DNA from 3 places in the Methylobacterium sp. 142-1Y genome. Region 1 is predicted to be linked to each of the others. Evidence: predicted binding sites of a transcription regulator. Region 1 holds the regulator's gene; each other region holds the start of a gene.
The links. Region 1 encodes PhoB, which activates phosphate uptake and scavenging genes when phosphate is short. Its sites were predicted from a motif close to TGTCATNNANCTGTCAT; they were not measured.
Positions count from the first base shown of each region.

Region 1 (9,713 bases):
GTTGTGCTGCTTCAGCTTCACGCCGGACCGGAGCCTCACGACCCGCGATCTCGCGACCCTGCGTCTCTGCGCGGATCTCGTGAACTCCATCCTGGGGAAGGACCGCGACGCCGCGCGGCAGCGGGACGCGAAGCACCGGCGCATCGCCGAGACGATCGCGGACGAGTCCGTCGAGATGGTGTACCAGCCGATCTACCGCACCGCCGACGACAGCCTCGCCGCCTTCGAGGCCCTGGCCCGCTTCACTGCCCCGACGGGCCAAGGCCTCATGAGCAAGGGTCCCGACGCCTGGTTCGCGGACGCCGCCGAGGTGGGCCTGGACGGGGAACTCGAGTTCCTCGCCCTGCGCAAGGCCCTGCGCGCCTTGCCCTCCCTCCCCGCCGGCGTCAGGCTGTCGGTCAACCTGTCGCCGGCGAGCCTCGCTGCGTCGCGCCTCGCCGAGACGATCGCGGGGGCGCCGCTCGACCGGCTGGTGGTCGAGCTGACCGAGCATGCGGCGGTCGCCTCCTACGAGGCCCTGCGCGACGCGCTGGCGCCGTTCCGGAGCCGGGGCCTGGGCCTCGCCATCGACGATGTCGGGGCCGGCCACGCGACGTTGCGGCACGTGCTCGACCTCGCCCCGGAGATCATCAAGCTCGACATGAGCCTGATCCGGGCCATCGACGCGCATTCCGGCCGCCGGGCCCTGACCGAGGCGCTGACGGGCTACGGACGGCGCATCGGCTGCGAGATCGTCGCCGAGGGGGTGGAGACGGAGGCCGAGTACGCGGTGCTGCGGGGCATCGGCGTGACGCGGGTCCAGGGCTTCCTCACCGGCCGGCCGATGCCGCTCGCCGCCGCCGCCGCCCTGCCGCTCTCCGGCACCGGGGCGTGGGCGCGACGGGCCGGATGACCCCACCCTATCCCAGCCCGCGCTCCCGCAGCGCCCCGCCGATCTCGTCGAGGACGCCGGGGTCCTCGATCGTCGGCGGCATCGCCCACGCCTCGCCGTCGGCGATCTTCTTCATCGTGCCGCGCAGGATCTTCCCCGACCGGGTCTTGGGCAGGCGCCCGACCGTGAGCGCCAAGCGGAAGGCCGCGACCGGGCCGATGCGCTCGCGCACCAAAGCCACCAATTCGCGCTCGATCACGTCCGGGCCTTTCGTGACCCCGGCCTTCAGCACCACGAAGCCGCAGGGCGCCTCGCCCTTGAGGCTGTCGCGGATGCCGATCACCGCGCATTCGGCGACCGCCGGATGGGAGGCCAGCACCTCCTCCATGCCGCCGGTCGAGAGGCGGTGGCCGGCGACGTTGATGATGTCGTCGGTGCGGCCCATCACCGAGACGTAGCCGTCGGCATCGAGGAAGCCCGCATCCGAGGTGTTGTAGTAGCCCGGATAGGTCGCGAGGTAGCTCTCGCGGAAGCGCTCGTCCTGCCGCCACAGGGTCGGCAAGGCGCCGGGGGGCAGCGGCAGCTTGATGGCGATCGTTCCCATCGTGCCGGGGGGCACGGGCTTCCCGGCTTCGTCGAGCACCTGGACGTCCCAGCCCGGCATCGCCACCGTCGGGCTGCCGTGCTTGACCGGCAGCGCGCCCAAGCCCACCGGGTTGGCGGCGATCGGCCAGCCGGTCTCGGTCTGCCACCAATGGTCGATCACCGGCACACCGAGAATCCGCTCGGCCCACGCGACGGTGTCCGGATCGGCCCGCTCGCCGGCGAGGAACAGGGTGCGAAAGCGCGCGAGGTCGTGGCCCTGCATCAGACGGCCTTCCGGATCCTCCTTCTTCACCGCCCGCAAGGCTGTCGGCGCGGTGAACAGGGCGACCGCCCCGGTCTCGGCGATGACGCGCCAGAACGCGCCGGCATCCGGCGTGCCGACCGGCTTGCCCTCGTAGAGCACCGTGGTGCAGCCGTGCAGGAGCGGGCCGTAGACGATGTAGGAATGGCCCACCACCCAGCCGACATCGGAGGCGCACCAATAGGTCTCGCCGGGGGCGACGCCGTAGAGGTTCGGCATCGACCAGGCCAGCGCCACGAGGTAGCCGCCGGTATCGCGGACCACGCCCTTCGGCTTGCCGGTGGTGCCCGAGGTATAGAGCACGTAGAGCGGATCGGTGGCGGCGACCGGCACGCAGGGCGCGCGGCGGCCGGCCGCCTTCGCGTCCGCCACGGCCTGCGCCCAGTCGCGGTCGCGCCCGCCCTGGATCTCGGCTTGCGCTTGCGGCCGTTGCAGGATCAGGCAGGATTCGGGCTTGTGCGAGGAGAGCCGGCAGGCCTCGTCGAGGAGCGGCTTGTAGGCGACGACCCGGGTCGGCTCGATGCCGCAGGAGGCGGCGAGCACCACCTTGGGCGCCGCGTCCTCGATCCGGGCGGCGAGCTCGCGGGCGGCAAAGCCCCCGAACACCACGGAATGCACGGCGCCGATGCGGGCGCAGGCCAGCATGCCGAACAGCGCCTCGGGCACCATCGGCATGTAGAGCACCACCCGGTCGCCGCGCCCGACGCCGAGATCCTGGAGCACGGCGGCGAGGGAAGCGACCTCGTTCAGTAGCTCGGCGTAGCTGATCCGGCGCTTGGTGCCGGTGACGGGGGACTCGTACAGGATCGCCGCCTGGTCGCCCCGCCCGGCCGCGACGTGGCGGTCGACGGCGTTGTGGCAGGCATTGACCTCGGCACCGACGAACCAGCGGCCGTAGGCGCCCTCCTCGGGGGCGAAGACGCGGGTGGCGGGTCTCGCCCAGTCGATCGCCTCGGCGGCCTGTGACCAGAAGGCCTCCGGGTCGCGCTGCCAGGCGGCGTAGGTCTCCGGGTAGCGGCTCGGGCTCGCCATGGCGTCTCCTCCGGTGCCGTCCATCTGCGGGGCGGCCTGCCTGTTCAGATAGAATAGGCCCCGGTCCGGCCGGAAGTCGAACTTTCGTAAGGATGCCGGGCGGATTGATCGCTCCGCCCCGGCGGGTACTCTGGCGCGACAGGGAGCAGGACGACCCATGACCGGCGCGACGATCTACGACCACGGCCTCGACCGGAACCCGGCCAACCACCAGCCGCTCACGCCTCTCACCTTCCTGGAGAGGGCGGCCACGGTGTTTCCCGACCATACGGCCGTGATCCACGGAAATTTGCGGCGCAGCTACCGCGACCTCTACGCCCGTTCCCGGCGCCTCGCCTCGGCGTTGAAGGCCCGCGGCATCGGGCGGGGCGACACGGTGGCGGTGATGCTCGCCAACACCCCGGCGATGATCGAGTGCCATTACGGGGTGCCGATGGCCGGCGCGGTGCTCAACACCCTCAACACCCGGCTCGACGCCGCGATCATCGCCTTCTGCCTCGACCACGGCGAGGCCAAGGTGGTGATCACCGACCGGGAATTCGCCCGCATCATGGGCCCGGCTCTGACCCAGGCCGGGGTGAAGCCGCTCGTCATCGACTACGACGATCCCGAATACGACGGTCCGGGCGAGCGCCTCGGCACGATCGAGTACGAGGACTTTCTGGGTCAAGGCGATCCCGGTTACGCCTGGGCGATGCCGGGCGACGAGTGGGACGCGATCAGCCTAAACTACACCTCGGGCACCACCGGCGACCCGAAGGGCGTGGTCTACCACCATCGCGGCGCGTCGCTGCTCGCGGTCGGCAACGTGGTGGCGGGCAATCTCGGCCGGCACCCGGTCTATCTGTGGACCCTGCCGATGTTCCACTGCAACGGCTGGTGCTTTCCCTGGACCCTGTCGGTGGTGGCCGGCACCCATGTCTGCCTGCGGCAGGTGCGGGCGAAAGCCATGTACGACGCCATCGCGGATCACGGCGTGACGCATCTGTGCGGCGCGCCGATCGTGATGTCGCTCCTCATCAACGCCGCCGCGGCCGAGCGGCGGGAGCTACCCAACCGCGTCTCCTTCCTCACCGCGGCGGCGCCCCCGCCGGAAGCGGTGCTCGCCGGCATGGCCGAGGCGGGATTCGACGTCACCCACGTCTACGGGCTGACCGAGACCTACGGCCCGGCGGTGGTGAACGAGTGGCACGCCGACTGGAACGCCTTGGGCAAGGACGAGCAGGCCGCCCGCAAGGCGCGCCAGGGCGTGCGCTACCCGCCGCTCGAGGCGCTGGACGTGCTCGATCCCGAGACGATGCAGCCGGTCCCCGCCGACGGCGAGACGCTGGGCGAGGTGATGTTCCGCGGCAACGTGGTGATGCGCGGCTACCTCAAGAACCCGACAGCCACCGAGGCCGCCTTCGCGGGCGGCTGGTTCCATTCGGGCGATCTCGGGGTGAAGCACCCGGACGGCTACATCCAGCTCAAGGATCGCTCGAAGGACATCATCATCTCAGGGGGCGAGAACATCTCGTCGATCGAGGTCGAGGAGGCCCTGTTCAAGCACCCGGCGGTGGCCGCCGCCGCCGTGGTCGCCAAGCCCGACGAGAAATGGGGCGAGACGCCGTGCGCCTTCGTCGAACTGAAAGGCTCCGAGATGGTCTCGGCCGAGGAGCTGATCGGCTGGTGCCGCCAGTCGCTCGCCGGCTTCAAGGTGCCCAGGCACGTTGTCTTCACGGAACTGCCGAAGACCTCGACCGGCAAGGTGCAGAAGTTCGTGCTGCGGGAGATGGCGAAGGCATTGTGAGACGGGTTCGACCTGAACTGTTCCGGCCGCAATAAAGGGCGGGATCCCCCTCTTCGCCGTGGATGCAGGGCTGTCCGGGGAAAGAAAGTATCGCTGGTCTTGAACCCTCCCCCCTCTGCGGGGGAGGGTGCCCGGCGGCGCCGGGCGGGAGAGGGGAACCACGCTTCCGGATGAGGCGGAACCGTTCTGACTGGCGCCCTCTGAATCAGCGTCGCGCTGCCCCTCTCCCGGCCTGCTCCGCAGGCCACCCTCCCCCGCAGAGGCTAGCGTGTTCACACTTCTCGGTTCGAGAGCTTCTCCGGTGAAGGTCGCGCGCCTCTCCTCCCCCCGGCGATCCCGGGCTTGCCCGGAATCGCTGCAAGTTGTGGGGAGGAGTTGGAGGTGGGGGTGGTGCCGCGTAGAGCGCGAGGCTACTCCGGCACCACCCCCACCCCTAACCCCTCCCCACAAGGGGAGGGGAAAGCGCGCATATTTACAGAGGGTTAGCTCACGAAGGAGAAGTGTGAATCCGCTAGCCCGCAGAGGGGGGAGGGGGAACTTGCGCTCTTCTTGCCGCGAACAGTTCACACGAAGACCGTATCACGCCTCCGGCGCGAACATCTCGTCGAACGAATAGCCCGAGCCCCGCACGGTGCGGATCGGGTCGCTGTCGCGGCCGCGGTTGATCGCCTTGCGCAGGCGGCCGATATGCACGTCGACGGTGCGCTCGTCGATATAGACGTCGTGCCCCCAGACGCCGTCGAGCAGTTGCTCGCGCGAGAAGACGCGTCCGGGGCTCTGCATCAGGAATTCGAGCAGCTTGAACTCGGTCGGGCCGAGATGCAGCTCGCGACCGTCGCGGCGGACGCGGTGGCTGACCCGGTCGAGCTCGATGTCGCCGGCGATCAGGAGGTCGGCGACGTGGGCGGGCTTGGCCCGCCGCAGGAGCGCCCGCACCCGCGCCAGCAGTTCCGGCACCGAGAACGGCTTGACGATGTAGTCGTCGGCACCGGTGGCGAGGCCCCGCACCCGGTCGCCCTCCTCGCCGCGGGCCGTCAGCATGATCACCGGCAGCCGCTCGGTCTCGCGGCGGGCGCGGATGCGCCGGCACAGTTCGATGCCGGACAGGCCCGGCATCATCCAGTCGAGGAGGACGAGGTCCGGCACCTGCTCGCGCAGGCGGATATCCGCCTCGTCGCCCCGGGCGACGGCGTCGACCTCGAAGCCCTCGGCCTCGAGGTTGTAGCGCAGGAGGAGGGTGAGGGCTTCCTCGTCCTCGACGATCAGGATGCGGGTACTCATCGGGGGCACTCAGGCGGGGGCGGGGGTAAAGGCCCGCCGGGCCGCAAGGCCCGGACGGGCGTCGCCCTCAAGCCTCGGGCGGGGTGTCGAGGGTGGCGAAGCTCGAACGGTCGTTCTTCGGACGCTCGGTCGGCAGGGTCTCGCCGGTGGCGAGGTAGTGGATGGTCTCGGCGATGTTGGTGGTGTGGTCGCCGATGCGCTCGACGTTCTTGGCGCAGAACAGCAGGTGCGTGCAGAACGTGATGTTGCGCGGATCCTCCATCATGTAGGTCAGGAGTTCGCGGAACAGCGAGGTGTAGAGCGCGTCGATGCCGCCGTCCCGGGCCCAGACGTCGAGGGCCGCGACGGTGTCCTGGGTGGCGTAGGCGTCGAGCACGTCCTTGAGCTGCTCCTGGACCAGCTCGTTCATGTGCTCCACGCCGACGACGATCTTCTGCAGCTGGACCTGGTCGGCGATGGCGACGACGCGCTTGGCGACGTTCTTGGCCAGATCCCCGATGCGTTCGAGGTCGCCCGAGACGCGGATCGCCGAGATGGTCTCGCGCAGGTCGACCGCCAGCGGCTGGCGGCGGGCGATGAGGAGGATGGCCTTCTCCTCGATCTCGCGCTGCAGCCCGTCGAGACGCTGGTCGGTGGCGATCACCGCCTGGGCGAGGGCGGCGTCGCGGCGCAGGAGCGCCTGGCCGGAATCGGCCACCATCTTTTCGGCGATGCCGCCCATCTCGGCGATGCTGCGCCGCAGGTTCTGCAACTCCTGATCGTAGGAGGTGACGATGTGGCTCGACATGGGATCTGGCTCCTCGCGCGGAGGTGGAGCGTAGGCTTGTGCCGGCCCGGCAGACCGGGCCGGCGGATGATCGCGTCAGGCCTCAGCCGAACCGGCCGGTGATGTAGTCCTGGGTCTGGCGCTTCGACGGGTTCATGAACAGCCGGTTGGTCGGCCCGAACTCGATCAGCTCGCCGAGATACATGAAGGCGGTGAACTGCGAGATGCGCGCCGCCTGCTGCATGTTGTGGGTGACGATGGCGATGGTGAACTCGCCCCGCAGCTGCTCGATCAGTTCCTCGATGCGGCCGGTCGAGATCGGGTCGAGGGCCGAGGTCGGCTCGTCGAACAGGATCACCTCCGGGCGCTGCGCCACCGTGCGGGCGATGCAGAGGCGCTGCTGCTGGCCGCCGGACAGGCCCATGCCGGACTGCTTGAGCTTGTCCTTGACCTCGTCCCAGAGGGCGCCCTTGCGCAGGGCCTCCTCGACGCGGTTGTCGAGATCGGCCTTGCCGAGGCGCTCGTAGAGCCGGATGCCGAACGCGATGTTGTCGTAGATCGACATCGGGAACGGGGTCGGCTTCTGGAACACCATGCCGACCCGGGCGCGCAGCTCGTTGAGGTCGATCGAGGAATCCAGGATGTTGCGGCCGTCGAGCAGGATCTCGCCTTCCGCGCGCTGCTCCGGATACAGGCTGTAGATCCGGTTGAAGGTGCGCAGCAACGTCGACTTGCCGCAGCCGGACGGCCCGATCAGGGCGGTGACCTGGCGGTCGAGGAAGTTGAGGTTGATGTTCTTCAGGCCCTTGAAGTCGCCGTAGTAGAAGTTGAGGTCCTTGACGGCGAGGCGGATCGCGGCGGACTCGTCGGCCGTGCTCTGGCCCACGACCGGCACGGCGGTGGCGGTGGCGCTCATCGGGGTGTCTCCGGGCAAGGTATCGGATCAGCGGCCCTTGGGACCGCTCAGGACGAGGCGGGCCACGATCGACAGGCCCAGGATGGTGACGGTGATGAGGAGCGCGCCGGCCCAGGCCAGCTGGCGCCAGTTCTCGTAGGGCGAGAGCGCGAACTGGTAGATCATCACCGGCAGGTTCGCGACGCCGCCCATCAGGTTGGGGCTGAACCAGGAATTGTTGTTGAGCGCGGTGAAGAGCAGGGGCGCGGTCTCGCCGGCGATGCGGGCCAGCGCCAGGAGCACGCCGGTCACGATGCCCGACTGGGCCGCCCGCCAGGTGACGGAGCGGATCACGATCGAGTACGGGGCGCCGAGGGCGACGCCGGCCTCGCGCAGGGGGCCGGGCACCAGGCGCAGCATGTCCTCGGTGGTGCGCACGATCACCGGGGTGGCGATGATGGCGAGCGCCACGGCACCGGCCCAGCCCGAATAGCCGCCCATCGGCCGCACCATCAGGGTGTAGACGAAGAGGCCGATCAGGATCGACGGCGCCGAGAGCAGGATGTCGTTGAGGAAGCGGATCAGGTTGGCGAGGTGCGAGCCTCGGCCGTACTCGGCGAGGTAGGTGCCGGCGAGCACGCCGACCGGCGTCGCCACGACGATGCCGAGCACCGTCATCACCAGGCTGCCGAGGATCGCGTTGGCGATGCCGCCGCCCTCGGAGCCGGGGCCCGGCGTGACCTGGGTGAACAGGGCCGGCGAGAATCCCTGCACGCCCTGGATGATGAGCATGAGCAGGATCGAGCCGAGCACGACGGCGCCGAGCACGGTCGCGGCGGTGCAGCCGACGATGAGGAGCTTGTCGGCGGAGCGCCGGCCGGCGCGGACCCGGCCCCAGGCCTGCGGGGCGGGCGGGAGGCGGGCGGGAGCGGTCGGGCCTTCGGAGCCTGAGACCGCGGCGGGGGAAGCGTTCATCGGGAAACGTCCGTGCGGGAGCGGGATCAGGCCACCTTCGCGCGGCGCACCAGCAGCCGGGCGATGATGAGCACGATGAAGGTGACGACGAAGAGGATGCAGCCGAGCGCCATCAGCGCGTGGAGCTGCATGCCGTCGGCCTCGTTGAACTCGTTGGCGATGCGCGAGGCGATGGTCGAGCCGGGATCGAAGATCGAGGCCGAGAGGCGGTTGGCGTTGCCGATCACGAAGGTGACCGCCATCGTCTCGCCGAGCGCGCGGCCGAGGCCGAGCATGATCGCGCCGATGATCGAGACCGAGGCCTGCGGGATCAGGACGTGGCGCACGACCTCCCAGGTGGTGCAGCCGATGCCGTAGGCGCTCTCGCGCAGGACGGTCGGGATCTGGTCGAGCATGTCGCGGGTGATCGAGGCGACGAAGGGCACGATCATGATCGCCAGGATGATGCCGGCGGTGAGCACGCCGACGCCCGACGGCACCTGGGCGTAGAACAGGGTGCCGACGATCGGCATGCCCTCGACCACGTTCGAGACCGGGATCTGCACGAAGCGCGCGAAGAGCGGCGCGAAGATGAACAGGCCCCACATACCGTAGATGATGCTCGGCACGGCGGCGAGCAGCTCGATCGTCATCGCGACCGGGCGGCGCGCCCAGCCGGGGCAGAGCTGCGTCAGGTAGATCGCGATGCCGAGCGAGATCGGCACGCCGATGAGGAGGGCGAGCAGCGCCGAGACCAGGGTGCCGATGATGGCGACGAGGGCGCCGTATTCCTCGCGCCCGACGTTCCAGGCGCTCGAGGTCAGGAAGCCGGGGCCGAACTCCCGGAAGGCCGGCCAGCCGCCATAGGCGATCGAGGCCAGGATGCCGGCGAGCACCAGGAGCACCAGCAGCGCCGAGGCGAGGGCGGCGCCGCGGAAGATGCGGTCGCCCACGGGGCTCGGGGCGCGGCGGGCGACTTGGGGACTTGCCGCCAATGCGACGTTCTCAGACAACGCGACCATCCGGGTTTCCCTTGGAGTGAGCGGCCTCTAGCGCGCTCGGCGGATCGAGGCGAGTCGGACGCGATCCGGCGGGGGGCGGGATCTCGGCTTTCCTCAAGCGCCGCGCAGGCCCGCATGCGGACCGGCGGAAGGAGGGCGGGACCACCCCGCCCTCCCGAGATTCGTTCTATCAGTTGCTCAGGACGGGCTTGCCGTC
Region 1 is NZ_CM173224.1:181,265-190,977, reverse strand. It holds gene AC3AOF_RS00845 (sensor domain-containing phosphodiesterase) at 1-892, shown strand, start outside; gene AC3AOF_RS00840 (propionyl-CoA synthetase) at 900-2,810, opposite strand; gene AC3AOF_RS00835 (acyl-CoA synthetase) at 2,968-4,599, shown strand; gene phoB (phosphate regulon transcriptional regulator PhoB) at 5,179-5,880, opposite strand; gene phoU (phosphate signaling complex protein PhoU) at 5,948-6,667, opposite strand; gene pstB (phosphate ABC transporter ATP-binding protein PstB) at 6,750-7,562, opposite strand; gene pstA (phosphate ABC transporter permease PstA) at 7,590-8,516, opposite strand; gene pstC (phosphate ABC transporter permease subunit PstC) at 8,543-9,517, opposite strand; gene pstS (phosphate ABC transporter substrate-binding protein PstS) at 9,687-9,713, opposite strand, start outside.

Region 2 (9,713 bases), 1.5 Mb from region 1:
GCTGATCAAGCGGGCCGCCTGGGCGACCCGCGTGGCGGCCGGCGGGGCGGCGCTGAGACTGCAGACCGGCGTGGCGAACCCGGCCTCGTGGTCGCCCGCCGCCACCCTGACGGCGGCCGAGGAGCGTGGGCGCCTCGACCAGACCTGGGCCGGCGCCATCGACGCCATCGGCCGGGTGTCGGACGGACCGATCCGGGTCGCCTTCGAGACCGCGCAGGCGCGCAACTTCTCGGCCACCGCCAAGGAGGAGCGCCGCGCCCTGGCCGAGGCCCTGGGCGCGGGCCGGCCGGTCGGCATCTCGATCCAGGACCTGCGCCGTCGCGACACCGACAACCAGGGCACCATCGTCGATCTCGCCAACGTCGCGCTCGACGTGATGGTCGAGCGGGCGCGGGAACTCGAGGACGAGGCCGGCCGGATGGTGATCCGCAACGGCGCGATCCTCGCCGCCGCCCTGGCCCTGTCGATCTTCGGCCTCGTCTGCGTGGTCCGCGGCGTGCTGCAGCCGATCCGGGCGATGACCCGCGGCATGGGCGAGCTGGCCGCCGGCCGGCTCGACGTCGCGGTGCCCGGGCTCGGGCGTCGCGACGAGATCGGCGAGATGGCCGAGGCCATGCGGGTGTTCAAGGACGCGATGAGTCAGGCCCGCCGCCTCGAGGCCGAGACCGCGCAGGCGCGCCTCTCGGCGGAGACGCAGAGGCTCGCCGGGATGCGCGAGATGGCCGACAGCTTCGAGGCGACGATCGGCGGCGTGGTCGACACGGTGTCGTCCTCGGCGGTCCAGCTGCAGGCGACCGCCCGGTCGATGAATGCGGCGGCGACCCGCACGACGAACGAGTCCGGCGCCGCCTCGGGCGGTGCCCGGGAGGTGTCCGGGCATGTCGGCGGCGTCGCCGACGCCGCCGGCCGGCTCGGCGAATCCGTCGCCGAGATCGGGCGCCGGGCCTCCGCCTCGGCGGACCTCGCCCGGACCGCGACCGACGAGGCCGGCCGCACGGCCGAGCTGGTGCAGGAACTGAACGGTGCGGTGGGCAAGATCGGCGATGTCGTCGGCATCATCGCCACCATCGCCAGCCAGACCAACCTGCTGGCGCTCAACGCCACGATCGAGGCGGCCCGGGCCGGGGAGGCGGGGCGGGGCTTCTCGGTCGTCGCCGCAGAGGTGAAGGAACTCGCCAACCAGACCGCCAAGGCCACCGACGAAATCTCCTCGCAGATCGCCCGGATCCAGGGCTCGACCGCGCAGGCGGTGTCGGCGATCGGCGGCTTCGACGCGCGGATCCGCGAGATCAGCACCGTGACGCGTTCGATCGCCGCCGCGGTCGAGGCGCAGGGCGTCGCCACGCGCGACATCGTGCACAACGCCTCGCACGCGGCGACGGGAGCCCGCAGGGTGACCGAGACGATCGACGGCGTCGCCGGTACGGCGGGCGAGACCGGCGCCGCCGCCGACCAGGTGCTCGCCGCGGCCTCGGCCCTGTCGCACCAGTCCGAGGACCTGCGCCGGGGCGTCTCCCGCTTCCTGGAGCGCGTGCGGGCCGCCTGAGCCGGCAGAACGACCGCGAGGCCGTCACCGAACCGTCAAGGAGGCGTGATTGCCTCGGCACGGATCAACGCGCAGCCCCTATCCGCCCCGGCGGGTGGGGCTGCCGGGAGGACGAGGGCCGCGATGACGGATCACACCACCCTGACCCGGCGTACCACCCTGGCCGGGGCGACGGCCCTGGCGCTCGCTCCCCTCGCGGCCTTGGCACAGGGCGCTCCGGGTGCGGGGCCGGGACACGCGCAAGGCGAGGGACGAGCGCCCGCACAGGTCGCCGGCATCGTCTACGAGGATCGCGGGGCCAAGGGCCGGCGCGGGCCCGACGATCCGGGGCTGCCCGACGTGCTGGTCTCGAACGGCCGCGAGGTGGCCCGCACCGACGCGCAGGGACGCTACACCCTGCCGGTCGGCGACGAGGCGGTGATCTTCGTCGTCAAGCCGACCGGCTTCGCCCTGCCGCCGGGGCCCGACGGGCTGCCGCATTTCTCGTACCTGCACCAGCCGGCCGGCACCCCGGCGGATCTCTCGCTCCGCTATCCCGGCATCGCGCCGACCGGGCCGCTGCCGTCATCCGTCGATTTCGGCCTGGTGCGCCGCCCGGAAAGCGGCGACTTCGACGTGGTGCTGTTCACCGATCCCCAGCCGGAGAGCCACGCCGAGCTGACCTTCGTGCGCGACACCGCCATCGCCCGGGTGCTCGGCCTGCGGGGCGAGTTCGGCAAGGTGGCGTTCGGAATGACGACGGGCGACGTGCTGTTTGACGATCTCTCGCTCTATCCGCGCCAGAACCGGCTCATCGCGCAGGTGGGCGTGCCGTGGTTCCACATCGGCGGCAACCATGACCTCAACTTCGAGGCGCCGGACGCCCGCCATTCGCGCGAGACCTTCAAGCGCAGCTTCGGAGCGCCGTACTACGCGCTGGAACACGGCGGCGTGCTGTTCCTGATGCTCGACAACGTCCATTATCTCGGGGCCGCCACCGCGACGGCGGGCCGGGGCGGGCGCTACGAGGGCCGGATCGGCGAGCGTCAGCTCGCCTTCGTGGAGAACCTGCTGGCGCAGGTGCCGAAGGACCGCCTGGTGGTGGTGGCGATGCACATCCCGCTCGCCAGCGATCTCGGGCCGGACGATCCCGGCATCGGCACCGCCGACCGGGCGCAGCTGCTGCGGCTGCTAGCCGGGCGGCCGTCCTTCAGCGTCTCGGGCCACACCCACACCACCGAGCATCATTATCTCGGCTCGGACGGCCGGCCCGGCGCCCCGGGCGACGACGCCCACCATCACCATGTGCTCACCGCCGTCTCGGGCTCGTGGTGGAGCGGTCCGCCGGACCGGCGCGGCATCGCCACCGCCGACAGCCGCGACGGCACGCCGCACGGATTCCACGTGCTCGGCATCACCGGCGGCCGGCACTACACCACCCGCTACGTCCCGGCGAGCGACGATGCCGGCCGCCAGATGCGGATCGTGCTGGAGAGCCAGTTCCACGCCGACGACCTCGCCCGCCTGCCCGATACGCGGCTCTACGAATTGCTCGGCGCGACGATTCCGGCCGAGAGCGCCGGTGCGACGAACGTGGTGGTCAACCTGTTCGACGGCGGGCCGCGCAGTCGGGTGACATTCCGCATCGGCGATCGTCCGCTCGTGCCGATGACGCGGGTGCGCCGGCCGGACCCGTTCGTCGCTGCCCTCTATGCCCGCAACGCGGCGACCAGGAAGTCCTGGGTGAAGGCCGAGCCGTGCTCGCATCTCTGGGTGGCGCGGCTGCCGCGGGACCTCGCGGCCGGCACCCACCGCCTCACCGTCGAGGCGACCGACGAGTACGGCCGCGCGCATCGCGACGCGCTGGTGCTCGAAGTGCTGGATGGGGCGGCGAGGGCTGGCTAGCGCATCGTTCGACGAAGCGGAGGACCGGTTCGTCGATAAGGAAATGCCGCAAGATCAGGGATCTGAGGCACTGCCCGGATGGCAGCGCGACCGGGCAGTGCTCCGGCGGCGGATTCTACAGCCGGCTGGGCAGGGAGATCACCGCGTCGACCGTCTCCCTGATCGCGCGGCCCGCCGGGGCGAGGTCGGGCATCGGCACGCCGAGGAAGCGGGTCGGCTCCTCCGCCGTCGGCGCGGGTGCCGCGCCGGGTTGGGCGGCGGCGCTGCGCTGATGCGCCTCGGGCTTCTCGCGCCGGGCGACCGGCTTCTCGGCGGCATGCTTTTCCGCCACCCGTTTCTCGGCGACCGGCTTCTCGATGACGGGCTTCTCGGCCGCGTGCCTGACCGGGGCGGGCTTCGCGTCAGACCTGGCTTCGGCCTTGGCCTCCCGGGCCGGTGCGAGCCGCGGCGTGGCCTTCGGCTCCGCGACCTTTTCGCGCGCCGGGACGGTGGGTTTGGGGTCGACCGCCCGGGCCGGCGGCAGCGGCGCGGGCTCGCGGGTCACCGCGACGGTGCGGGGCGCGACCGCCTCGCGGGGCGCGACGACCGGGCGCGGTGTTTCCTGGGCCTTCGGGGCGGCGGGAGCGGGTTGGAACGGGGCAGCGGTGCCGGTCGCGGCGACGTCGGCAGCCGGCGACCAGGAACCCTGCACCGGATTGCCCTGAGCCGAGAACCCCCGCGCCGGAGCACCTTGTGTCAGTGCACCCGGCTTCGGGTCGAGCAGGGCGGCAGGAGCGATCGGCGGCGCCAGGGGCGGTGCCGACTCGGACGTCGCCGCAGCCTGCATGCCCGGCGTCTGGTTCCCCGGCGCTTGGCTCCCGGGGGCTTGGCTCCCCGGGGCCTGGGGCAGCGGAACCTGGCGCACCGTCGGGGCCGGCGTGGTCCGAAGGGCCGGGATTCCGTCCTTGATCTCCGGCATGTCGGCGACGCGGCCGAAATGCACCTCCGGGGGCCGCGGCCGCAGCATGTCGCTGATCGCCGGATAGGCCGCCGCGGCGAGCCCGGCGCAGCCGCCGATTCCGACCAGGCCCAGGGCCGCCAGCATCGCCGGACGGCCGAGGCGCGTAACCACGCTCCCGTGCGGGTCCTCGCGCGGCCGACGCACCTCGGACGGATCGATCTCCACTGGCTTCATGGCGCGGGCTCTCCGACTTACCTGCCCTCAACCATGATCAGAACCACCGAATCAGGCGTGAAGATGTCGGGGGAAAACTGTCGGCCTGTGGATAACCCGGGCTTGTCACCGTCGCTGTGGGCGAGGCCGACGATTGACTCGCGGCGGGCGGCGGAGCTTGGTCCGGCCCGGGGGCGTCGGGACCGGACGCGAGGGCGCGTGCAGACGAGAACTAAGATCGGAATCGGCCTGGTCGCGGCCCTGCTGGCGGCCGGCCTCGCCGCTGTCCTGGTTGTCCGGCACAAGTCCGGGGCAGGGCAGGGGGTGGCGGCGTTCCGCGAGGCCCGGGCCTTCGCGGTCTCCGGCGTGCTCAAGCAGGTCGAGGGCCCCTACAGCCTGCTCCTCGGCGACTCGCAGATGGAGCGCCTGTACCTGCCGGCCCTGTGCGGCCATCCCGCCATCGACGCCGCCATCGCGGGCACGCGGATCTCCGGCCTGCGCGCCGTCGCGGGATGGATCGACCTGCCGCGGCCGCCGGAGGCGATCGTGGTGACCATCGGCACCAACGACCTCACCCGGCGCCAGCGCTCCGGCGATCCCGACGCGGCCACGGCGCAGTTCCGCAAGGAGGCCCGGGGCCTGTTCTCCGAACTCGTGCCCCGGGCCCGGCGCGTCGTCGTCACCGCGGTGCCGCCCTTCGATGCCGGCCGTCCCGGCGTGGCGAAGTTCTACGACGTCGAGGCCGCGCCGGCCTATACGGCGATCCTGTCGGAGGAATGCGCCCGGGCCGGCTGCCGCTTCGTCGACGCCTATGCCGACCTGCGCGACCCGGCCTCCTCGAGCCGGTCGCCGGACGGCGTCCATCTCGGCCTCGACCCGGCGGCGCGGGACCGCATCGCCGCGCGCCTCGAGGCGGCGGCCTGCCCCGATCTCCCGGGACGCGCGCGCTGACCTGGCGCCTCGGGAGGTCGATCCACCGACGATTGTACGGTTTACTTGATTTAAAGGTGCCTTCCTCCGCGGTGGCACTACCTAGGACTGTGCAGACGCGCCTCCACTCTGCGCGCCACCCTATTCGGCGTCCCGTGGAGCCAAGTGCCAAGATGATTTGCGTGACGCTCTGGCAGATCATGGGCCGTTGGCGATTTTGCCCAGGAAAGCTTTCGAAGTCGGTGTCTGGCTCTTGGACAAAACGCGTCCTTAGGTTAGCAGAAGCAGGACTCGGGATTTACCCGATTCGGCTGGGTGCGGGTGGCGGCTGAGGCGTGACGGGGGTCGCGCCGGCCTGCCGCGCGGGCGCCGGCCATCCCACGCTCGGTGCGATCGCCAGGAGAGCTGATGACGGCGCGGACCGCGCATCCGATCGCGGGTATCCCGGTGGACAGACCGGACGATGCCCTCGGCCGTGCGCTGCCGGAGAGCGAGCCGGGGATGAGCGGGCTGCCGTCGCGCCTGATCCTCGACGCGTTGCCGCAGAAGATCTGGATGCTCGACCGCGACGGGGTGGTGCGCTTCGCTAACCGGGCGGCGCGGGAGATCGGCACCAGCCTCGGCGAGCCCGACGGCTGGGACAGCGTGATCCACCCCAAGGACCGCGCCCGGGCGGCGGTGGCGCGCAGCTCCGCCATCCGGTCGGGCCAGCCCTACGACCTGACGATCCGCCTGCGCGACACCAGCGGGCGCTGGCACTGGCACCAGACCGACGTGGTGCCGATCCGCGAGGGCGCGGGCATCACCGGCTGGATGATGACGGCCGCCGACGTCGACGACGTCGTGGCCGACAACCAGGCGCTCGAGGCCACCACCAACCTGCTGCTCCTGACCCACAAGGCCGCCGGCGTCGGCCTGTGGGACTGGAACATGCGCACCGGCGCGCTCTCGCTCTCGGCGGAGGGCGCGCGCCTGCACGGCCTCTCGGCGCAGGCCTGCATCATCACCTCCTCGGCCTGGACCGGGCTCGTCCATGCCGACGACCGCGCCATGCTGTGGGACGCGGTCACCAAGGCCGTCACCACCCGCACCCCGTTCTCGGTCGATGTCCGGGTGACCGCCGAGCACGGCGCCGTCCGGTGGATTCAGAGCCTCGGACGCGTCCTCGACGACGCGCACGGCCTGAGCGGGCGCATCGTCGGCCTCACCCTCGACATCACCGCCCGCAAGCGGGCCGAGCAGGCGCTCTCCCACGCCAAGGACGGGGCCGAGCAGGCCAACCGCGCCAAGTCGGATTTCCTGGCGATGATGAGCCACGAGATCCGCAATCCCCTCAACGCGGTCCTCGGCTATACCGAGCACATGCTCAGCCGCTCGCGCGAGCCAGAAACCCTACGCCACCTCGCCGCCGTCCAGGAGGCCGGCGAGATCCTGATGCGGGTCGTCGACGACGTGCTCGACGTGGCGCAGATCGAGGCGGGCCAGGTCGCCCTCGATCCGGAGCCCTTCCTGCTCGCCGACCTCCTGGCCGGCACCGCCGAGGTCGCCCGGGGTGCGGCCTCCCGCAAGGGCGTGGCGGTGGAGGTCCTGCGCGATCCCGCCACCCCCACCCTGGTGCTGGGCGATGTCGGGCGCCTGCGCCAGGTCCTGCTCAACCTCCTCACCAACGCGGTGAAGTTCACGCCGGCCGGCCGGGTCGCCCTGGCGGTGGGGCCGGATACCGGTCGCGGCGGCGCGGGCCGGCTGCTGTTCACGGTGAGCGACACCGGCATCGGCATGTCGGCGGCGCAGCAGGAACGGCTGTTCGTGCCCTTCGGCCAGGGCGACGAATCGATTCGGCGCCGCTTCGGCGGCAGCGGGCTGGGCCTCGTGATCTGCCGCCACCTCGTCGAGCTGATGGGCGGGCAGATCGGCGTGTCGAGCGAGCCGGGACGCGGCACCCGGATCTGGTTTTCCGTTCTGCTGCCGGCGGCGTGATGAGCCGTTCAGTTCCGGCAAGGCCCGCATTATCTACCTCCCATGCAATGGACGGATGACGGGCTGGTTCTCGGGGCGCGGCGGCACGGCGAGACCGGCGTCGTCCTCGAACTGATGACGGCCGAGCACGGCCGCCATCTCGGCCTCGTCCATGGCGGGCGCTCGCGGCGGATGCAGCCGGTGCTCCAGCCCGGCAACCTGGTGCGGGCGGTGTGGCGGGCCCGGCTCGACGAGGGATTGGGCGCCTACGCGGTCGAGCCGATCGAGAGCGCCAGCGCGCGGCTGATCGGCTCGCGTCTCGCCCTCTACGGCATCGGCTACGCCGCGGGGCTGCTGCGGCTTCTCCCCGAGCGCGATCCCCATCCGGCTCTGTTCGCGGTCGCCAAGGTGCTGATCGCGCACCTGCACGAGCCCGAGATCGCCCCCGCCCTGATGGTGCGGTTCGAGCTGGCGATGCTCGCCGAGCTCGGCTTCGGCCTCGACCTCTCGGCCTGCGCCGCCACCGGGACCAACGAATACCTCGCCTACGTCTCGCCGAAGAGCGGGCGGGCGGTGAGCGCGGCGGCCGGCGAGCCCTGGCGCGACCGGCTGCTGGCGCTGCCCGACTTCCTGGTCGACCGGGCCGACCGCCGCGGCCTCAACGTGCCGACCGCCCGGGAGGTCAAGCAAGGCTTTACCTTAACGGGATATTTCCTCGACCAGCACATCTGGGGTCCGCGCGACGTGGCCGAGCCGGAGGAGCGGGTGCGGTTCGTCGGCTTGAGTACCGCCGGGTCGGGTTGAGCCGTGTTCGATTGCGCGGAGAGGTTGTATCACCCTCCTGGCCATCGCTGCATGTTCGTGTTATGTTCTCATCTCGAGAACGCCGAGATCGTGAGTTGACGTCCGCCCATGGGAAAGCCCTTCGAGCCACCCTCCGACCGCGACGGGATCGAGAACGTCGACCTGAAGGCGGCGCTGGAGGAGCGCTACCTCGCCTACGCGCTCTCGACCATCATGCACCGGGCACTGCCCGATGCCCGCGACGGCCTCAAGCCCGTGCATCGGCGCATCCTGCACGCGATGCGGCTTTTGCGCCTCGATCCCGGCAGCGCCTACAAGAAATGCGCCCGCGTCGTCGGCGACGTGATCGGTAAGTACCATCCCCACGGCGACGTCGCGGTCTACGATGCGCTCGTGCGCCTCGCCCAGGACTTCGCCCAGCGCTATCCGCTGGTCGACGGCCAGGGCAATTTCGGCAATATCGACGGCGACAACCCGGCGGCCCAGCGGTACACCGAGTGCCGGATGACCGAGGTCGCCCGTCTCCTTCTCGAGGGGATGGACGAGGACGCGGTCGATTTCCGCCCGAACTACGACGGGCAGGAAGAGGAGCCGGTCGTCCTGCCGGCGGCCTTCCCGAACCTCCTGGCCAACGGCTCGCAGGGCATCGCCGTCGGCATGGCGACCTCGATCCCGCCGCACAACGTGGCCGAACTCTGCGAGGCCGCGCTCTACCTCATCACCCACCCCTCGGCGACCTCCGAGCAACTGACCACCTTCGTCAAGGGCCCGGACTTCCCGACCGGCGGCATCATCACCGATTCCGCGGCCTCGATCGCCGAGGCCTACCGCACCGGGCGCGGCGGCTTCCGGGTCCGGGCGCGCTGGCAGAAGGAGGATCTCGGCCGCGGCACCTGGGCGGTGGTCGTCACCGAGATCCCCTACGGCGTGCCGAAGGCCCGGCTGATTGAGAAGATGGCCGAGCTGCTGCAGGAGAAGAAGCTGCCGCTGCTCGCCGACGTGCGCGATGAATCGGCCGAGGACGTGCGGGTGGTGCTGGAGCCGCGCTCGCGGACCGTCGATCCCGTGGTGATGATGGAATCCTTGTTCCGGCTCACCGAGCTGGAAAGCCGCATCTCGCTGAACATGAACGTGCTGGTCGGCGGCACGGTCCCGCGGGTGATCGGCCTCGCCGAGGCCCTGCGCGAATGGCTCGACCATCGCCGGGTCGTGCTGCAGCGCCGCTCGCGCCACCGCCTCGCCCAGATCGAGCGCCGCCTCGAAATCCTCGGCGGCCTGCTCATCGTCTATCTCGACCTCGACCGGGTGATCCAGATCATCCGCGAGGAGGACGAGCCGAAGGCCGAGCTGATGCGGGTCTTCGAGCTGACCGAATTGCAGGCCAACGCCATTCTCGACACGCGGTTGCGCAGCTTGCGCAAGCTGGAGGAGATGGAGCTG
Region 2 is NZ_CM173224.1:1,680,656-1,690,368, forward strand. It holds gene AC3AOF_RS07745 (methyl-accepting chemotaxis protein) at 1-1,546, shown strand, start outside; gene AC3AOF_RS07750 (calcineurin-like phosphoesterase C-terminal domain-containing protein) at 1,670-3,430, shown strand; gene AC3AOF_RS07755 (hypothetical protein) at 3,546-4,604, opposite strand; gene AC3AOF_RS07760 (SGNH/GDSL hydrolase family protein) at 4,803-5,534, shown strand; gene AC3AOF_RS07765 (PAS domain-containing sensor histidine kinase) at 5,922-7,490, shown strand; gene recO (DNA repair protein RecO) at 7,533-8,273, shown strand; gene parC (DNA topoisomerase IV subunit A) at 8,382-9,713, shown strand, end outside.
Region 2: the regulator PhoB is predicted to act here: its motif matches at 1,569-1,585, upstream of AC3AOF_RS07750 (calcineurin-like phosphoesterase C-terminal domain-containing protein).

Region 3 (9,713 bases), 2.4 Mb from region 1:
GCACGGTGCGGGTCCAGGCCTCGTGCGAGAGCGGGGCTGCCCCGAAGATCTCCGCCGAGCGGGCCGAGAGGCGGTGCTGCCCGGAGGCGAGGTCGATCTCCCAGGTGCCGAGCCGGCCGGCGGCGAGCGCCAGACGCAGGCGCTCCTCGCCCTCGCGGAGCGCCGTCTCGGCGTCCTTGGCCTCGGTGATGTCGACGTTGCAGCCGGTATAGCCGAGGAAGCGGCCGTGATCGTCGAGGCGGGCCACCCCCTCGCACAGGAGCCAGCGCGTCGCCCCGTGCCGGTCGATCACCCGGGTCGCGCAGCGGAAGGGCGTGCGCGCCGCGAATGCGGTCTCGAACGCCGCCGCGAAGCCCGGCAGGTCGTCCGGGTGGACGATCTCGCGCCAGCGTCCCCCGGTCAGCGTCCCGGTCGCGCGGCCGAACAGGTAATCGTAGTGGAGGTTGGCGAAGACGATCTCGCCCGCCTCGTCGGTCATCCAGATCAGGGCCGGGGCCGAATCGGCCATGTGGCGGAACCGCGCCTCGCTCTCGCGCAAGGCCGCGAGGCTGCGGCTCTGCTGCTCGAGCGCCTGGTCGCGCTCGGCGATGCGCCGGCGCAGGCTCTGCGAGGCGTCGGCCAGCACGTCGGCGAGCTGGCGGATCTCGCGGATCGGCGTCGAGACCCGCGGCACCGGCTGGCCGACGGCGAGCGCGCCGCCGGCCTGGGCGAGCTGGCGCAGCGGCTCGGCGACCCGCGCCCACAGCTTCACCGCCAGGACGGAGGACACCGCCAGCGCCAGGAGCCCGAACCCCCCGAAGGCCAGGACCCAGTGGCGCAGCGGCGCCTCGACCTGCTGCTTGGGGATGCTGGCGCCGACGGTCCAGCCCGCCGCCTTCGCGGTGGTCTCGACGTAGAGGACCGGCCGCTTGCGGCGGTCGACCCCCTCCCAGATGTCGGGGGCGCCGGACGGGGAGCCGCGCAAGGAGGCCTGCATCGGCTGGCCGGCGAGGCTGTCCTGATCCTCCGAGCGGGCGAGCAGCAGGCCCTTGCGGTCGATGATCGCGGTGGTCCAGCCCGGCGCGAGATCCTGGACCAGGATCTGGTGCAGCCGCGCCACCGGCACCGTGAGGCTGAGCACGTAGGCCGGCACGCCTGCGACCATCACCGGCACCGCCACGTCGTAGGTCGGCGCCCGCCCGGGCGCGCCCGCCCGGACGTCGCCGACCACCGGGCGCTTCGTCGCCAGCACGGCGGCATCCTCGGGATGCGGGTCCTGCGGCAGCGGCGCGCCGTGGGGCAGGGCGGTGTTGACGAGCTGGGTGCCGTCCGGCCGGCGCAGCGAGAGGCGGAAGCCCGTCGCCTCCGTCACCGCCTGGGCCTGGGTCTCGAAGCCGGCGAGTCCGTGATGGCCGAATCCCTCCTGCCGCAGCCGCGGCGAGGCCGCGAGGGTCTGGAGCACGGAGACGAGCCCGGCCATGTCCCGGTCGACGCTGAGCGCGATGCCGCGCACGCTCTCGCGGGCATCCTGCTGGAAGCGCACCCGCTCCAGGGAGGCGTAGCGACCGAGCAGCACGGCGGTGAACAGCAGGCCGGGCCCGATCAGCGCGATCGCCAGGGCGACGAGGTAGACCTGCGTCGACAGCCCGTCCCGCCGCAGGGCGTTCAGCCGGCGGCGGATCATGGCGTGGTCCTCATGACGACCGTCCCTGGACCCTGTCTTGCCTTGTGCCCTGTCCTGGCGGCGCGCCGGCGGCGCGGCTCGGTCAAGGCGTCAGGCCCTGTCGATGTGGCCGAGGTCGCGGCCCGGCTCGATCCGGTCGCGCACCCGCTGCTTGAGGGTCTTGATGTCGGGAAATCCCCCGTCGCGCTTGCGCTCCCAGATCAGGGCGTCGCCGCAGGTGATCGCGAAGGCGCCGCCGGTCCCGGGGATCAGCGCCACCTCGCCGATCGCGTCGCGGAAGGTCGAGAGCAGCTCCTGCGCCATCCAGCCGGCCCGCAGCAGCCAGTTGCACTGGGTGCAGTAGGTGATGGCGATGCGGGGCTTCTCGGCCTCTGGACGGGGGGCGGTGTCGCTCATCGTGAGGGAGACTCCGCCTCCGATCCCCCCGCTTGTCAACCCGCGCGGATTGGTCGCCGCGGCTCCCGCCTCACGCGAGCTGGCGCAGCACCAGGAGGCTCACGCCGACGCCGACGATGCCGGCCGCCACCGATCCTCCCACATAGGCGAGCGCCGCCGCGTGCGCGCCGCGCTCCCAGAGCAGGAAGGCCTCGAGCGAGAATGTCGAGAAGGTGGTGAAGCCGCCGAGGATCCCGGTGGTGAGGAAGAGCCGCAGGGCCTGCGGTCCTCCGCCCCTTGCGGCGAACCAGCCGGTGAGCACGCCCATCATGATCGAGCCGAGGATGTTGATCACCATCGTGCCGAACGGGAAGCTGCTGCCCGCCCGCGCGGCCCAGAGATTGACGCCGTGGCGCAGGGCCCCGCCGAGGCCGGCGCCGAGAAAGACCACCAGGTAGCTCACCGCCGTCAAGTCTCCTGCCAAGTCTTCTGCGACGTCTCCGTCGATCCCGCGAGGCTTCTGCCACGGTCCGCCGATCGGGGCGAGGCCGCCGGCGCAACCGTGGCCTGCGCGCCGCACCGGGTTCCATTCGGTGCGAACGGGCAACACTCCGTCACGTGCCTGTCACCGAACCGCCCCATCCCTGCCGCAAAGTGAGCCTGGGGGCGAATCGTGACCATTCTTTCCATCCGCGCCGCGCTCACGGCGGGCGGCCTGATCGCCGGCGCGGGGCTCGCGCAGGCCCAGTCGGTCCAGGTGCGGGTGCCGAACCTCCAGCCCGTCGACGGGCCGGTCTCGACCGATGTCGGCGGCACCACGGTCGTCAACCAGGGCCTCCAGGGCGTGGCCCGGCTGCCGGCCACCACCCGGGACTTCCTCGGCGATTCCCTCGGCTCGTTCTCCTCGCTCGCCGTCGACCTCTCGACTTGGCGGCGCAACGGCGACACCTATACGGGCACGCTCTACACGCTGCCCGACCGCGGCTACAACAACCCCGACGGCGGGCTGTTCAGCGACTATGCCGGCCGGCTCAACCGCTTCAACTTGAGCTTCACGCCCTATGCCGGCACTGCGGCCCTGCCGCAGGCCACCACCTCGCAGCGCCAGGTCACCCTGACGCCGGATGGCGGCATCGTGCTCACCGATGCCAGGGGCCAGCGTTTCAGCGGCCTCGATCCGGGCGCCGGCACCACCACGCAGCTCGGCACCGTGCTGCCCTCCGCCGCCACCGGCCCGAGCGCCGGGCGCATCAGCCTCGACGCCGAGGGCCTGGCGCGCCGCCTCGACGGCTCGTTCTACGTCAGCGACGAGTACGGCCCGAACATCTACTATTTCAGCCGCGAGGGCCGCCTCCAGGGCCTGATCGGCATCCCGGCGGCGCTCCAGCCGGTGACGAACGGCCAGCTCAACTTCAATTCGCTCAATCCCCCGGATACCGGCCGGCGCAACAACCAGGGCCTCGAGGCGCTGGCACTGACGCCGGACGGGCGCGGCCTCGTCGCTATCCTCCAGAGCGCGACGCTGCAGGATTCGGGGCCTAACCAGCAGCAGCGGACCAATACCCGCATCCTCTACTACGACGTCTCCGGCACCCCGACCCCGGGAGCCCCGAGCCGCGAATACGTGCTGCAGCTGCCGGCCTACCAGCAGAACGGCAATGGCGGCGCCCCGAACCGTACCGCGGCCCAGAGCGAGATGCTGGCGCTCAACGACACCCAGTTCCTGGTGCTGTCGCGCGATTCGAACGGGCTCGGCACCGGCAACACCACGCCGATCGTCTACAAGAGCGTGCTCTTCGTCGACACCGCGGGCGCGACCAACATCGCCGGCACCGCCTATGACGGCACGACGCCGATCGCCCCGAACGGCACCTTGCGGGCCGGGCTGACCCCGGTGCAGAGCCGGGAGGTCGTCGACCTGCTCAACTCGGTGCAGCTCAACCGCTTCGGGATGAACCTGAATACCAACCCGGCGAGCCAGACCACCCTGCCGGAGAAGATCGAGGCGATGGGCCTGGTGCCGGTCTTGAGCGAGCGGGCGCCCAACGACTATTTCCTGCTCGTCGGCAACGACAACGACTTCCTGACCCGCCAGGGCGTCATCAACGGCCAGCCCTACGATGCCGGCATCAACAACGACAACATCCTGCTCGCCTACCGGCTGACCCTGCCGACCTACGTCGATCCGCTCTCGCTCGCCGTGATGAAGGCGACGGCGCCGACGGTGCTCCAGGGCCTCGGGGCCGGCGCGATCGGCGTCGCGGCCTCGGCGACGCGGGGCGTGCAGGACCACCTCTCGGCGCTCCGCCGCAGCGCCGGACTTCCCGGCCAGGGCGCCTGGGGCACCTCCGGCCCGGCGCTCTGGGTCGGGGGCGACTTCGTCTTCGCCGACCAGCCGCGCAACGGCGGCCTGTCCCTCGACCGCACCATCGCGCAAGGCTCGGCGGGCTTCGACCTGCCGCTCACCGGCCCGTGGCGGGCCGGCCTCGCGGTCGGCGGGGGCGGCGGCTCGCTGTCGCGGCCGCAAGGGTTCCGCCAGGACCAGAGCGCCTTCACGGTCGCGGCCTATGGCGGCTATTACGGCCCGACCTTCTATGCGCAGGGCATCGTCGGCGGCGCCCCGATCATCGACCTCTCGGGCATCCGCCGCCCGGCCGCGTACGGGCTGACGGCCGACTCCAAGACCTCCGCCACCGCGCTGTCGCTCGACGGCGAGGCCGGCCTGATCCTCGACCGCGACGCTTTCCGGCTGATGCCCTTCGCGGGCCTGAGCCACCTCTCGGCCCGGGTCGGCGGCTTCACCGAGACGGGGGCGGCGGGCAACAACGTCGCCTATGGCGGCCTCACGGTGCTCCAGACCACCGCCCGCTTCGGCGCGGAACTCGCCTATACGGGCTTCGGCGGCATCGTCCCCTCGGTGCGGGTGGCCTACAATCTCGGCCTCGGGCCGCAGCAGAAAGCCGGCCTGTTCCGCCTCGCCAGCGTCCAGAACCCGATGGCCGTCGCGACCGCGGCGATCCCGTTCCTGACATCCGACTACGTCACCGCCGGGGTCGGCCTCCAGGGCAGCCTGACCGAGAACCTCGGCTGGCGGGTGGATTACCAGGCGGCGATCGGCACCCGGGCCGGGGTGGCGCATGGGGTGACGGCGGGGCTGCGGTATCAGTTCTGAGGGGTGGGGACCTCAGAGCCTGTTTGAGCGGATTTGACAGCCAAAATCTGACGGTGAGCATGAGATGTCCTACCCATCCACCTCATCCTGAGGTGTCAGTCGATCGAAGATCGACTGACCTCGAAGGAGGGCTCCAGGGATCGCGGAGGCTTCTGGAGCCCTCCTTCGAGGCTCCTTTCAGTCGCACCTCAGGATGAGGTGCTGGGTAGGATATCCCCCCAATAATCTCATGTATTTTTCAGAAATTACTGCTCAAACAGACTCTGAAAGAATACTTGAGTTGCAAGAACAGCATCGCAAGGTAATTTTCCATCCTATCCGCGACCTCATCCTGAGGTGCGACCGCAGGGAGCCTCGAAGGAGGGCTCCCTGCGGTCGCACCTCAGGATGAGGTTGTGGATGGGATTGGAGTATGTCGATCAGTCAAACAGGCTCCCACTCTCTCGATAATATTCATGCTAATATCAAAGGTCGTCTTCAACGACCGTTGGAATCACGCGCGAAGAAGCGGCGATGCACACTGACTGTATCGCAAAGCCGCGCCTATCCTCCGAACCGATCCCGCCACGCGGCTTGCGCCCCCGCCACCGGCAAGGCGCTCGCGTGGTACACCCCCAACGCCACCGCCCGCGCCAGCACCCGCGCCGCGGCATCGCCCAGCCGCGCCAGATCCCCGACCGGATCGGCGAGCGGCACGGCGCCCGTGGCGGCGGCAAAGACCAGGTCGCCGTCCAGCGGCGTGTGAGCGGGCACGATCGCCCGGGCGAGCCCGTCCTGCGCCGTCACGGCGAGGCGGCGCGCCTCGGCCTTGGTCAGGCGGGCATCGGTCGCCACCACCGCGATCGTCGTGTTGGCGCCGGGCATCGGCTTCATCGGCCAGGCGAAGGCGTCGGCCGGGATGGTCGGCGCGGGGCCCAATCCCCCGAACTCGTCGCCCTCCTCGAACGGGCCGGCCCAGAAATGCGGCCCGTCCCCGACCGTGACCCGCCCCAGCGCGTTCACCGCGACGAGCGCCGCGACGCGGGCGCCCGTGCCCTCGACCACGGCCGAGGCGCTGCCCAAGCCCCCCTTGAGGTTGGCGGTGCGCGCCCCGAGCCCGGCCCCGACCGAGCCCATCGCCACCGGATCGGTGCCGGCGGAAGCGGCCGCCGCGAAGCCGAGGTCGCGATAGGGCGGGTAGCGGCCCCACGCCTTGTCGCCGCCGTTGAGGAGGTCGAACAGGATCGCCGCCGGCACGATCGGCACCCGCGCCGGGCCGACCGCGAAGCCGCGGCCGGTCTCGGCGAGCCAGGCGGTGACGCCGGAGGCGGCATCCAACCCGAAGACCGAACCGCCGGACAGGACGAGCGCATCGACCCCCGGCACCGTGCGCTCGGGATCGAGGAGGTCGGTCTCCCGCGTACCGGGCCCGCCGCCGCGGATGTCGACCGCCGCCACCGTGGGTGTGTCGAAGACGATCGCGGTGACGCCGGACAGCGCTCGCGCATCCTCGGCGTGACCGACGCGGAGGCCGGCGATGTCGGTGAGGCTGCCGCTCACCGCGGCTCGGCCCGGCGCATCAGGTCGGCGACCGCCGCTTCTTCCGCGGCCGAGAGGGCCTTCGGCGCCGTGGCCTTGCGCCGCCGGCCCGCGGCCCACAGGGCGAGGCCGCCGAGGCCGACCACCAGAACGGGCGTCAGCCAGAGAAAGGCGGTGTGCCAGGCCAGGACCGGGCGCAGCAGCACGAACTCCCCGTAGCGGTGGACCACGTAATCGACCACCGCGTCGTTGCTGTCGCCCTGGCGCAGGCGCTCGCGCACGATCAGCCGCAGGTCGCGGGCGAGCGGCGCGTCGGAATCGTCGATCGACTGGTTCTGGCAGACCAGGCAGCGCAGGCCGGCCGAGATCGACCGGGCCCGCGACTCCAGGCCTGGATCCTTCATCACCTCGTCGGGCTGCACCGCGCCGGCGGCGACGGGAGCGAGCAGCGCCAGGGCGAGGAGAGCGGAGCGGACAGCGCGCATCGGGGCCTACTCCGCCGGGACCGAGTGGGGCGGCACCGGGCCGGCGGCGTTGCGGATCGCCGGCTTCAGGGCCGGGGCGCCGACGCGGAAGCGCCGGTCGGTCAGGGAGAGGCCGCCGCCGAGCGCCATCACCACGGCGCCGAGCCAGATCAGCAGCACCAGCGGCTTGTAGTACAGGCGGATGCCGACGCTGCCGTCGGCCGCGGTCTCGCCGACGCTGGCATAGACCTGGCTCACCCCGCGGGTCAGCAGGCCCGCCTCGCTCACCGACATGTTGCGCGAGGCGTAGAACCGCTTGCCCGGCTCGATCACGCCGACCGGCACGCCGTCGTCCCGGATGGTCAGGTGGGCGACGGTCTCGGTGTAGTTCGGCCCGGTGCGGGGCAGGACGCCCTCCAGCACCGCGACGTAGGGGCCGGCGCGCAGCTCCCCGCCGCGCTGCACGGTGGCGAGCGATTCGACGCTCCAGGCTTGCGCTGCGATGCCGATCACCGTCACGCCGACGCCGGCATGCGCCAGCGCCGTGCCCCAGGCCGAGCGCGGCAGGCCGGCGGCGCGGCGCAGGGACAGGCCAAAGGTCTTGCCCCTGGCCCGGGTGACGATCTCGAGGGCGGCGCCGATCACCAGATAGGCGCCGAGCCCGATGCCCAGCGGCGCCCCGACCGGCCCGCCCCAGGTCACCGCGACGGCGCCCAGCGCGATGACGAGGGCCAGCGCGAAGCCGGCGAACAGCCGCTGGCTCGCCGCCGCAAGGTCGCCGCGCTTCCAGGCCAGCGTCTGGCCGAACGGCACGACGAGGAGCAGCGGCACCGCCAGCGGCACGAAGGTCAGGTTGAAGAACGGCGCCCCGACCGAGATTTTCTCTCCCGTCAGCGATTCGAGCGCCAGGGGATAGAGCGTGCCGACGAGCACCGTGGCGCAGGCCGCCGACAGGAACAGGTTGTTCATCACCAGCGCGCCCTCGCGGGAGATCGGCGCGAACAGGCCGCCCTGGCGCAGGGTCGGCGCCCGCCAGGCATAGAGTGCCAGCGAGCCGCCGATGAACAGCACCAGGATGCCGAGGATGAAGGTGCCCCGGGTCGGATCGGTGGCGAAGGTGTGGACCGAGGTGAGCACGCCGGAGCGCACCAGGAAGGTGCCGAGCAGCGACAGGGAGAAGGTCAGGATGGCGAGCAAGACCGTCCAGACCTTGAGCGCGTCGCGCTTCTCCATCACGACGGTGGAATGGACGAGCGCCGTGCCGGCGAGCCACGGCATCAGCGAGGCGTTCTCGACCGGGTCCCAGAACCACCAGCCGCCCCAGCCGAGCTCGTAATAGGCCCAGTACGACCCCATGGCGATGCCGACGGTGAGGAAGCACCAGGCCGCGAGCGTCCAGGGCCGCACGGCGCGCGCCCAGGCGGCGTCGATCCGGCCCTCGATCAAGGCCGCGATGGCGAAGGCGAAGGTGATCGAGAAGCCGACATAGCCGAGATAGAGCAGCGGCGGATGGATCGCGAGGCCGGGATCCTGGAGCAGCGGGTTGAGGTCGCGCCCCTCCATCGGGGCCGGGTTGAGCCGGGCGAAGGGGTTCGAGGTGACCAGGATGAAGAGCAGGAACACCGCGGTGATCGCGGCCTGCACCCCGAGGGTGTTGGCGCGAAGAACCGGCGGAACGGAATTCCGGGCGAGCGCCACCACGGCGCCGAACAGCGCCAGGATCAGCACCCAGAGCAGCATCGAGCCCTCGTGATTCCCCCAGACGCCGGAGATCTTGTAGATCAGCGGCTTCATCGAGTGGGAATTCTCGACGACGTTCTGGACCGAGAAGTCCGAGGTGACGTGGGCGTAGGTCAGCGCCCCGAACGCGAAGGCGATGCACGCGAAGGTGGCGAGCGCGGCCGGCACCGTGACGCTGCGCAGGACCGGGTCGCCGGTGCGGCTCGCCCAGACCGGCATCACCATCTGCGTCAGCGACAGGGCGAGCGCCAGGGCGAGGGCGTAGTGACCAACCTCGATCAGCAACGGGGCGACCTTTCGGTAAGCGTTTCAGTCATCGGAACGGGAGATCGGTCGACGGCTCTCCCGTCTCGGCATCCTGCCGCGGCGGATCGCGGGCGTCATCGTAATCCGCTTCGTCTCCCGCGCCGCCAAGACCTTCCGCCGCACGGGGACCGCGCTATTTGACGGCGGTGCGCGAGACGGGCTCGGCTTGCGGTTGCGCGGACGCGCCCTGGGCGGAAGAACTTGCCCCCGGCTTGCCGGCGCCTTCCTGCCAGCGCCCTTGCGCCTTGAGGGCGTCGGCGACCTCGCGGGGCATGTAGGTCTCGTCGTGCTTGGCCAGCACCGTGTCGGCGCGGAACGTCCCGTCGGCCTGGAGCACGCCCTCGGTCACCACGCCCTGGCCTTCGCGGAACAGGTCGGGCAGCAGGCCGCGGTAGCGCACCGGCACGGTCGATCCGGTATCGGTGACGGAAAATTCCACGTGCCCGTCGGCCTCGCGCTTGAGCGAGCCGGCCTC
Region 3 is NZ_CM173224.1:2,550,615-2,560,327, reverse strand. It holds gene AC3AOF_RS11645 (sensor histidine kinase) at 1-1,663, opposite strand, end outside; gene AC3AOF_RS11640 (Rdx family protein) at 1,754-2,059, opposite strand; gene crcB (fluoride efflux transporter CrcB) at 2,130-2,501, opposite strand; gene AC3AOF_RS11630 (esterase-like activity of phytase family protein) at 2,712-5,210, shown strand; gene AC3AOF_RS11625 (P1 family peptidase) at 5,754-6,749, opposite strand; gene AC3AOF_RS11620 (cytochrome c-type biogenesis protein) at 6,746-7,213, opposite strand; gene AC3AOF_RS11615 (heme lyase CcmF/NrfE family subunit) at 7,220-9,217, opposite strand; gene ccmE (cytochrome c maturation protein CcmE) at 9,372-9,713, opposite strand, start outside.
Region 3: the regulator PhoB is predicted to act here: its motif matches at 2,651-2,667, upstream of AC3AOF_RS11630 (esterase-like activity of phytase family protein).